DNA from 3 places in the Halomonas sp. BC2 genome. Region 2 is predicted to be linked to each of the others. Evidence: predicted binding sites of a transcription regulator. Region 2 holds the regulator's gene; each other region holds the start of a gene.
The links. The regulator sigma-54, encoded in region 2, starts transcription at its own class of promoters, with help from an activator protein. The targets are predictions, from matches to a motif close to TGGCACNNNNNTTGCTNT.
Positions count from the first base shown of each region.

Region 1 (3,278 bases), on a different contig from region 2:
GGAAGGCGAAGTCAGTGGCGGCTTTTTCCGCCCAGCCCTGCCAGGTCTCGAAGGCTTCCAGCAGCGACTGGCCGGGGCTGGGGATCACGAAGTCGATGATCGTGGTGGTGCCGCCCGCCATGGCGGCGGCGGTGCCGGTGTAGAAGTCTTCGCTGGCCACCGCGCCCATGAAGGGCATCTGCATGTGGGTATGGGGGTCGATGCCGCCAGGCATCACCAATTGGTTGCTGGCATCGACGATCTCGCAGCCTTCCGGCACGTCCAGGTCGGTGCCAATGGCGTGGATTTTGCCATCGACACACAGCACATCGGCGCGGTAAGTGTCGGCGTGGGTGACCACCGTGCCGCCCTTGATCAATAAGCTCATGGTTCGCTCCTGTCGTTGTGTTTAGCCAGCAGAATCATTCACCGTCGGTGAGGCGGGTGTAGGTTTCGGGGCGGCGGTCGCGGAAGAACTGCCAGTTGTTGCGCACTTCGCGCACCATGTCTAAATCGATCTCATGCACCAGCAGCTCGTCTTCCGTGGCGCTGGCCTGGGCTTCGATCTTGCCGCGTGGGTTGACGATGTAGCTGGAGCCGTAGAAGTCGCCGATATTCCAGGGCGCCTCGGTGCCAACCCGGTTGATAGCGGCGATGAAGCAGCCGTTGGCGGCGGCGGAGGCGGGTTGCTCCAGCTCCCAGAGGTATTGGGAAAGACCGGCCACCGTGGCAGAAGGGTTGAAAATTACCTCTGCGCCGTTGAGCGCCAGTGCCCGCCAGCCTTCCGGGAAGTGGCGGTCGTAGCAGATATACACGCCGATCTTGCCGTAGGCGGTATCGAAAACCGGCCAGTTGGATTTGCCTGGTTTGAAGAAGAATTTCTCCCAAAAGCCAGCCACCTGGGGAATGTGTGTCTTGTGGTATTTGCCCAGGTAGCTGCCGTCGGCATCGAACACGGCGGCGGTGTTGTAGTAAACGCCGGTCTCGGTCTCTTCATAGATAGGGACGATGATCACCATGCGATGCTCGGCTGCGAGCTTTTGCATCATCTGGCAGGTGGGGCCTTCCGGCACTCGCTCGGCGGCGGCGTACCACTTGCTGTCCTGGCTGGGGCAAAAATAGGGCTGATTGAACACTTCCTGGAAGCACAGCACCTGCACGCCTTGCTCGGCGGCTTGCTGAATCATGGGCAGGTGTGCGGCGTTCATTGCGTCACGAATGGCGCCGGGTTCCTGGTCGGTGCTGGTATTCAGGGCCATCTGGATCAGGCCAATCTTCATTTTCTGCATGGACTACCCCTCTTTTGTCATAACGCGCCGACCTCCGAATGGATGGGAAGTCAGTCGTGTATCGCTCGGTGCTGGGCGTGTCATGAACGCGACTCACGGTCGGGAATTATTATTGTTTACAAAGCTGTCATATTGGACAGCTTTTTGAACATAGCGCTGGATGAAGGCTGTTTGCAAGCAGTTTTTATAGAAAAGTATGTGAGGTTTTAAGTGTTTGTTTTTGCAGTTTTTTAATTTTTAACCTGGCTTTTTTGTCAATATGGTGAAGCGTTGCACTATTATGGTTTTTATATTTTTTTCATATTTATCAGTGTTTTGTTATTTTTTATTGGTTGGTTGTGATTTCTTTTGCATCTTGATGGTGCGTTTTATAGAGATGCCGCTACCCTTTTTATGAGGTTTTAATACCCGTGCGTATAACAACAACGATACGAAAGGCGTCGCTATTATATATGTCTATCAAGTCAGCTTTGTGTTCAATAGGTTAGTGGCGTGGGCATGCGTTTAGGCACGCTTATTGCTGCACAACTTGCTGAACCTTTGAAGATAAAAAGGCAATGGCGAGGCTGAGGAGACAACAATGACGGCAGCTAAATCTCGAATGATCGATCAGCAGGGGTTGGTCGAACTGGCAGTGGAAGACGATGTGCGTGAAAGCCCACGCTTCAACGACGATATTGCGCCTACCGAAGCAAAAGAGCGTACCTGGAGCAAATGGAACATTGCGGCGCTGTGGGTCGGTATGTCGATCTGCGTGCCTACCTACACCCTGGGCGGCGTGCTCACGGCCTACTTTGGGCTGAGCGTTGGCGAGGCGCTACTGGCCATTCTGCTGGCCAATGTGATCGTGCTGATTCCGCTGACGCTGAACGCTTTTCCCGGCACCAAATTCGGCATTCCCTTTCCGGTGGTGCTGCGCTCTTCGTTTGGCATCCTGGGCTCCAACGTGCCCTGCCTGGTCAGGGCGCTGGTAGGCTGCGGCTGGTTTGGCATTCAAACCATGTTTGGCGGGCTGGCCATTCACCTGCTGCTGTCGGCGCTGTTTCCCGCTTGGGCGGCGCTGGGTGGCGTCGGCGAAGTGATTGGCTTCTTCGTGTTTGGCGCCATGAACCTGTACGTGGTGATTCGCGGGGCCGAGTCGATCAAGTGGCTGGAAACCCTGGCGGCACCGCTGCTGTTGGCCGTGGGGATCGGACTGATGATGTGGGCGTGGCCGCACATGTCGATGACCGAACTGCTGGCCCAGCCGCCGTCGCGCCCGGAAGGGGCTTCGATGTATGGCTACTTCTTTGCTGGCCTGACGGCCATGGTGGGCTTCTGGGCGACGCTGTCACTGAACATTCCTGATTTCAGCCGCTTCGCCAAGAGCCAGAAGGACCAGATCGTCGGGCAGATCCTGGGCTTGCCGTTGACCATGTTCTTCTTTGCTGCCCTGGGCGTGGTATTGACCGCCGCCTCGGAAACGCTGGTAGGCCAAACCGTGGCCGACCCGGTGCGCCTGATCGGCTATATCGACAGCCCTTTCTGGGTCATCATGGCCATGCTGCTGATCATCGTGGCGACCATCTCGACCAACACCGCTTCCAATATTGTCTCACCCACCAATGACTTTCAGAACATTGCCCCCAAGCTGATCAATCAAACCCGTGGCGTGCTGATGACTGGCGCCGTGGGGGTGCTGCTGATGGGTTACGACCTGCTGCAAAAGGCGGGGGTGGTGAGCCAGGGCGTTTCTCTGGAGCAGATGTACTCCAACTGGCTGCTGGGCTACTCCAGCCTGCTGGGCCCGATTGCGGGTATTATGGCAGTAGATTACTTCCTGATTAAGAAGCAGCGTTTAGATGTGCCTAGCCTGTACATGGACCACCAGGCTTACCCTGCGGTCAATATCGCCGGATTCATTGCCTTCGGCATTCCGGTGAGCCTGACCCTGCTGTCGCTGCTGACCGGCACCATGAACTGGTTCTATGACTACGGCTGGTTCACGGGCTCGGCGCTGGGGGCGGTGGT
Region 1 is NZ_LFGT01000023.1:70,813-74,090, reverse strand. Features, by position in the region: gene hydA (dihydropyrimidinase) at 1-367, opposite strand, end outside; gene B7L71_RS14065 (nitrilase-related carbon-nitrogen hydrolase) at 402-1,268, opposite strand; gene B7L71_RS14060 (NCS1 family nucleobase:cation symporter-1) at 1,849-3,278, shown strand, end outside.
Region 1: the regulator sigma-54 is predicted to act here: its motif matches at 1,775-1,792, upstream of B7L71_RS14060 (NCS1 family nucleobase:cation symporter-1).

Region 2 (3,278 bases):
CGGCGGCGTAGGTCGTGTACCGAAAGACGCGACGTGTCGATCAGCAGGTCAGCCAGGTCCCGAATCTCGAGCAGGGTTTCTTCTTCCTTGTTGATGGCCTCTTCCAGGGTCATGTCGCTATCCCGCGTCAGCGGGTGGCGCCGACGGGTAGCCGAGTAGCGCTCCAGCAGAATGCGAGCGTCCGTGGTCAGGTAGATGACCTGAAAACGGATCTGACGCTGGCGTAGTTCTTCCAGCAGAGCAGGCAACTGTTCCAGTGCAGTAGGCAAGTTGCGCGCATCGATGCTGACGGCCAAATGAGTACGCCCCCCCTGTTGACGCAGTTCATCGACCAGCGAGCCCAGCAGCATGGCAGGCAGGTTGTCGATGGCGTAATAGCCAAGATCTTCCAGCGCCTGTAGGGCGATGGACTTACCGGACCCTGAACGGCCGCTAATGATCACCAGCTGCATAGCGCATCTCTCTTGGCTTGAGAAGGAATAGGGGGTTACCGACGGCCTTGCTGCCCAGCAAAGGCTGCGCTAGGCAGCCTGCTCGCGAATCTTGTCGGTCAACAGCGTCAGCAGTTCACGCTGGCTGCTGACATTGCGCAATTGCTGGCGTGTGGCTGCGTCGTTCATGATGGTGGCGACCTGACCCAATAGCGCCAAATGCGTATCATCGGCTTCTTCGGGTACCAGCAGCACGAACACCAGATCGACGGGGTCACCATCGATGGCATCGAAGTCGACGGGCTCGGCTAGCTTGAGAAAGCCAGCAATGGGCGTGCTGCAGTGAGGACTGCGTGCATGGGGGATGGCTACGCCATTGCCGATACCAGTGCTGCCCAGCCGTTCACGGCCAATCAGGCGACTGAAGACTTCCTGACTGTCCAGGCTGGGCGTGTTCTGAGCGATAAAGGTGCTGAAAAACTCCAGCACCCTTTTTTTGCTGCCCCCGGGCACGTCGTACAGCACGCGCTCCGGGGGGAGTATGGTTTCCAACGTCATCGGTTTAACGCACGCCAGCGCCTTGGGCGCGGGCTTGTGCTTTTTCCTTGTGTTTTACCAGCTGACGGTCGATTTTGTCCGCCAGGGCGTCAATGGCCGCGTACATGTCATTATCCTGCGCTTCCGCATGCAGGTCTGCTCCTGCGGCATGCAGCGTGCAAGCCGCTTGCTGGCGCTCCTTTTCGACAGATAAGGTGACCTGGACGGTCGTGATGTTGTCGTAGTGACGCTCAACGCGTTCCAGCTTTTCGTTTACGTAGTCACGCAAGGCGTCAGTCAGTTCAACGTGATGACCAGTGATGTTTACTTGCATTGACGTGCTCCTTATCCATCGGACTGTACTTCGATTGTAACCCTTTTTGGGCCATTGCAAAGCCCTCGTCGAGAGTTTGTTGGGCGAGAGCGTTTAACTAGCGTAAACGACGGCGCTCACTCGACGAAGGTATACCCATCGACTCACGGTACTTGGCCACGGTGCGGCGGGCCACGGTGATGCCGCCCGCTTCCAGCAGGGTGACCAGACGGCTGTCGGAGAGTGGCTTGCCCGGAGGCTCGTCCTGAATCAGTTTCTTGATGCGTGCTCGAATGGCCGTGCTGGAATGGCTGTCGCCACCTTCCTGGCCGCTGACTTGGCTGGAGAAGAAGTACTTGAGCTCGAACACCCCGCGCGGGGTATGAATGTATTTCTGGGTAGTGACCCGCGAGATGGTCGATTCATGCATCTCCACCGCTTCGGCGATATCGGCCAGAATCAGTGGTTTCATGGCTTCTTCGCCATGCTCCAGAAAGCCGATCTGCCGAGCAATGATCTCGCGCCCCACGCGCAGCAGGGTGTCGTTGCGGCTCGAAAGGCTTTTGATCAGCCAGCGAGCCTCCTGGAGATGCTCTTTCAGAAACTGGTTGTCCTGGCTCTTGTCGGCGCGTTTGATCAGGCTGGCGTAGTCGGGCTGAATACGCAGTCGGGGCAGCGCTTCCGGGTTGAGTTCCAGGTGCCAGCCCTCGTGATCGTGGCGTACCACCAGATCTGGCGTGACATAGCTGTCGTCGGTGATGCCATAGGCGCTTCCAGGCCTGGGGTCAAGGCTGCGAATTAAACGGATGACATCGTCCAACTGCTCGTCGTCGAGGCTCAGGCGTCGCTTCAGCAAGCGCATGTCGTCCTTGCCAAGGGCTTCGAGAAACTGGCGTACCAGGCGTTTGGCAGGCATCAGCAGCGGGGTGTCTTCGGGCAGCGAGGCCAGCTGCAGCATCAGGCACTCCCGCAGGTCACGGGCAAATACTCCGGTGGGTTCGAACTGCTGAAGGCGCAGCAGGGTGTTTTCGACCTCGCGCTGGCTCAGGCCGTCGTGGCCTTGTGCCTTGAGCCCCTCGCGAATGTCGTTGAGAGGCTGGGTCAGGTAGCCGTTGGCATCCAGCGCATCGATGAGGCTTTCGGCGATGGCATGTTCACGGGAGGAGAAGTCGGTCATGGCCAATTGCCAAAGCAGGTGACCGTGCAGGCTCTGCCCCGCCGCCTGACGCTCGAAGTCCGGGCCTTCGCTGCTGCCGCCCATGCTCCCCATGTCCTGATACGTGTCGGACCAGTCGCTGTCTACGGAAAGCTCGCTGGGGATGCTGTCTGCCCACTCGGCTTCCTGAGGCTCGCTGACGGCCTGTTCGCCAAACTCATCTTCCTGCTCGAGCATGGGGTTGGCATCCAGCGCCTGCTGAATTTCTTGACGAAGGTCCAGCGTCGATAGCTGAAGCAGCGCAATGGCCTGCTGCAGCTGAGGTGTCATGGTCAGCTGTGTGCCGATGCGCAGTTGAAGAGAAGCTTTCATGACCATCTGAGAACCACTCGTTAATCAGAAAGCTCCACCCTAGAGCGAGTCTCCGTTTGGTGCAAGTGCAATAAGCATGCCACTAAATAAAATGTCTTCGTGGGCCATTGTTTAAAGCCGGAAGTCGGCGCCCAGATAGACGTCGCGTACCTTCTGGTTATTGAGGATTTCCTGGGGGTTTCCACTGGCGATGATGTGTCCGTCGCCAACAATGTAGGCAATATCGCAGATATCCAGAGTTTCACGCACGTTGTGGTCGGTGATGAGGACGCCAATATGACGCTTCTTGAGGGCGCGTATGATCGATTTGATATCGCCCACGGAAATGGGGTCGACGCCGGCAAATGGTTCATCCAGCAGAATGAAGGCAGGTTCGGTGGCCAGCGAGCGAGCGATTTCCACCCGCCGCCGCTCGCCGCCCGAGAGGCTCATGCCCAGGTTGTCGCGAATGTGGGTGATGTGAAAATCT
Region 2 is NZ_LFGT01000009.1:182,367-185,644, forward strand. Features, by position in the region: gene rapZ (RNase adapter RapZ) at 1-452, opposite strand, end outside; gene ptsN (PTS IIA-like nitrogen regulatory protein PtsN) at 522-989, opposite strand; gene hpf (ribosome hibernation-promoting factor, HPF/YfiA family) at 994-1,302, opposite strand; gene B7L71_RS07255 (RNA polymerase factor sigma-54) at 1,400-2,815, opposite strand; gene lptB (LPS export ABC transporter ATP-binding protein) at 2,921-3,278, opposite strand, start outside.

Region 3 (3,278 bases), on a different contig from region 2:
CCCCAGACGCGCCACCAGCTCGCGTTCGGCCAACAGCTGCTGCACCCGTCGACTGGCCTGGACCAGCAGCTCATCCCCAGCGGCATGCCCTAACGTATCGTTGACGGCCTTGAAGCGATCCAGATCAAAAATCATCACATTGAAGCGCTCACCGCTCGGCAGCTGTGCGACGGCATCCCGCAAGGCATCGTTGAACTGAACACGATTAGGCAGCTTGGTCAGCGCATCGTGGTGCGCCAGGTGCTGGAACTTGAGCGCCTCCTCCTTGACCTCCAGCAGCAGCTCACGCTCGACGACTTTTTTGCGTAACGCTTCGATGGCTTGGGCCATACAGCCAATTTCATCCTGGCGCTGTGTGTAGGGCGTTGCCTGCTCGGTTCGGTTATGGGAAATATGCGTCAGCGCCTTGATCAGACGCGGCACGGGCTTGAACAGCCGATGCATCAACAGGCTCAACAGCAAGGCCGTGGCCAACAGCACGATGCCCAGCGAGGCGACAACCTTCAGCAAAAACTCACGATCCACGTGATACAGCGTCGCCTTCGTGCCAATGGAGGCGACCGACACCCCCCATAGCTCCCCTTGGGAAGACACGATGGGCAGCGCACTGATGAAGTGCTCCTCATGGCCAAGCCAGGCAAAACCCACGTACGGCTCGTTACCGGACGCGGCCAGCGATAGCTCCGGGACTTGAGGCAGTGTGAGCGAGACGTCTTCACCGTGATGGGCATCGGCGACCATGCTGAAGCGGCCATCCGGTAAGCGGGAAAACAGCCAGACGTTGTGGCGCGTTTGCGCACTCGCCAGCGCCAACACATCCACGGGACTGAAACCGGTACTGAGCACCGAGTCTTCATCCCCAAGGGCCTGTTCCGACACCAGGTGCGTCACTTGACCCGAGGGGTCGGTGCGTACCGCCACGTTCGTGTAGATGCGCCGAATCGTAGCGCTCACGATTTGGGCATTCACCAGCGCTTCCCGAGCCCACTGTTCGCGTGCACTGCGCTCCACAATGGTCAAGCCCAGCAAGGCGCCCATGGAATAGGCAAACACCACGCCCAACACCATGAAGGCCGCCACTTTGCCGACCAGGGTGCGATACCAGGGCAGCCCAGCGGCTGGCAACGGTGGTTCTTGCGAACTGGATGGTTCCATATTGGCCGACTCCCCCTCAGCCACGTCTTGCCACATCGCCCCATTGCTGATCATCGATCCTGTCAATGGCATGTTAGCGCCACGCCATGCAGAGCGTTCGTTACCTTGTTGTGCGCGTGCGCGCTCGTTATTCATGTCTTCTTTTCGCAAACTACCATTAAAGACGCGCACGAGTGGCTAAAAATTTAAACGTTTCTTGTTACCTGACCACGCCTGATTGGCATGCGGCTTGCTGCATCTTTCTTGACCATGACACGCGACGACGTATCGAAGGGGAAAAAGATGCACCATTCAGACTACCCACTTAGCGAAGTACCCCTCCAGGCTCGGAAAGGGCTACTCTCTACCTCAGCGGTACTGCTTGGCTTTACCTTTTTCACCGCCACCATGTGGGCGGGTGGCTCCCTGGGCCAAGCCTTCCCGATTGGCCAGTTACTGTGGATTATCGTGGCAGGCAACCTGCTACTGGGTATCTACGCAGCAACGCTGGCTTATATCGCCTGCCAGAGCGGCCTGAATGCCGTCCTGATGGGGCGGTTCTGTTTCGGCGAAAAAGGCAGCAAACTCTCTGACATCATCCTCGGCTTCACCCAGATTGGCTGGTACGCCTGGGGAACCGCCACGATAGCTCTGGTACTGGTACGCACCACGGGGATGCCTGAATGGCTGGAAATCCCCTTGATGGTGCTGTTTGGCTTTGGATTCTGCGTGACCGCCATGATCGGCTATCGAGGCATGGACTGGCTATCGCGCTTCGCCGTACCCGCCATGATGCTCTTCATCTTGATCAGCCTGTTCACCGGGCTGGTCGATGTGCGCGGCTTTGCAGGATTAAGCCAGCAAACGCCAACGGAAAGTATGAGTGTCGCAGCGGCGATCACCGTGATTATCGGTACCTTCATCAGCGGTGGCACCCAGGCGACCAACTGGAGTCGCTTTGCCAGGACGCCGAAAGTTGCGGTGATCGCAACGCTGGCCGCTTTTTTCATTGGCAATGGATTGATGGTGCTGACCGGTGCCTTGGGCACGATGATTTACCAGCAGGCAGATATCGTCGATGTTCTCATTGCCCAAGGCTTTCTCTCCCTCGCGGTATTGATGCTGTTCCTGAACATATGGACGACCCAGGACAACACGATTTACAACTTCGCCGTGGCGGGATGCAACTTGCTGCGCACCGAAAAGCGCCGCTTGGTCACCGTCAGCGGCGCCGCCATTGGTACCGTGCTGGCGGTAGGTGGTATGTACAACCTGCTCATTCCATTTCTGGTGCTGCTCGGCACGTTTATCCCTCCCATGGGCGGGGTGATCATGGCTGATTTTTGGCTCAAGCACCGAGGCCGCTACCCTGCTTTGGCCTCTGCGCAGCTACCCGACTTCAATCGGCGCGGCCTCGCCGCCTATGCCATTGGTGCCGGGGCTGCCTATTTTTCTCCGTTACTACCGCCGCTGGTGGGTGTCGCAGTCGCGGCAGGCAGCTACGCCGTGCTGCTACGTCTGAAGCACGCTACGCTGGGTGATAGCTTCCCATCGACGGCCAAACAATAAGTGAGCACCTGTTTATGAACATGCAGATCATCAATGCCCGCCTTCGCCAGCGCCCTGGGCTTTATCGGCTGGACATCGAGAACGGCGTCTTCACCGCAATCACCGCTCAGGATGCGCCGCAAACGGCAGGCGAAGACCAGAGGGATGCGGGCGGCAAGCTGCTGTGCGCGCCGTTTATCGAGCCGCACATCCACCTGGATGCGGCCCTGACCGCTGGCGAGCCTCACTGGAACCAGAGCGGCACGCTGTTCGAGGGCATCGAACGCTGGGGAGAGCGTAAGCCGTTGCTTGACGAGGCGGACATTCGGGAGCGCGTACTGAAGACCCTCAACCTGTTGATCGGCAACGGCGTGCAGTTCGTGCGCACCCATGCCGACACCAGCGACCCCAGCCTGGTAGGCCTGAAAACCCTTTGCACACTGCGAGACGAGCTGAAGGACAAAATCGACATTCAGGTGGTGGCCTTTCCACAGGATGGCCTGCTTTCATTCCCCGGCGGCGACAAGCTCATGGAAGAGGCGCTGGAGTTTGGCGCCGATGTGGTAGGCGGCATTCCTCACTTCGAGTACACGCGA
Region 3 is NZ_LFGT01000023.1:84,646-87,923, forward strand. Features, by position in the region: gene B7L71_RS14110 (GGDEF domain-containing protein) at 1-1,155, opposite strand, end outside; gene codB (cytosine permease) at 1,438-2,703, shown strand; gene codA (cytosine deaminase) at 2,718-3,278, shown strand, end outside.
Region 3: the regulator sigma-54 is predicted to act here: its motif matches at 1,374-1,391, upstream of codB (cytosine permease).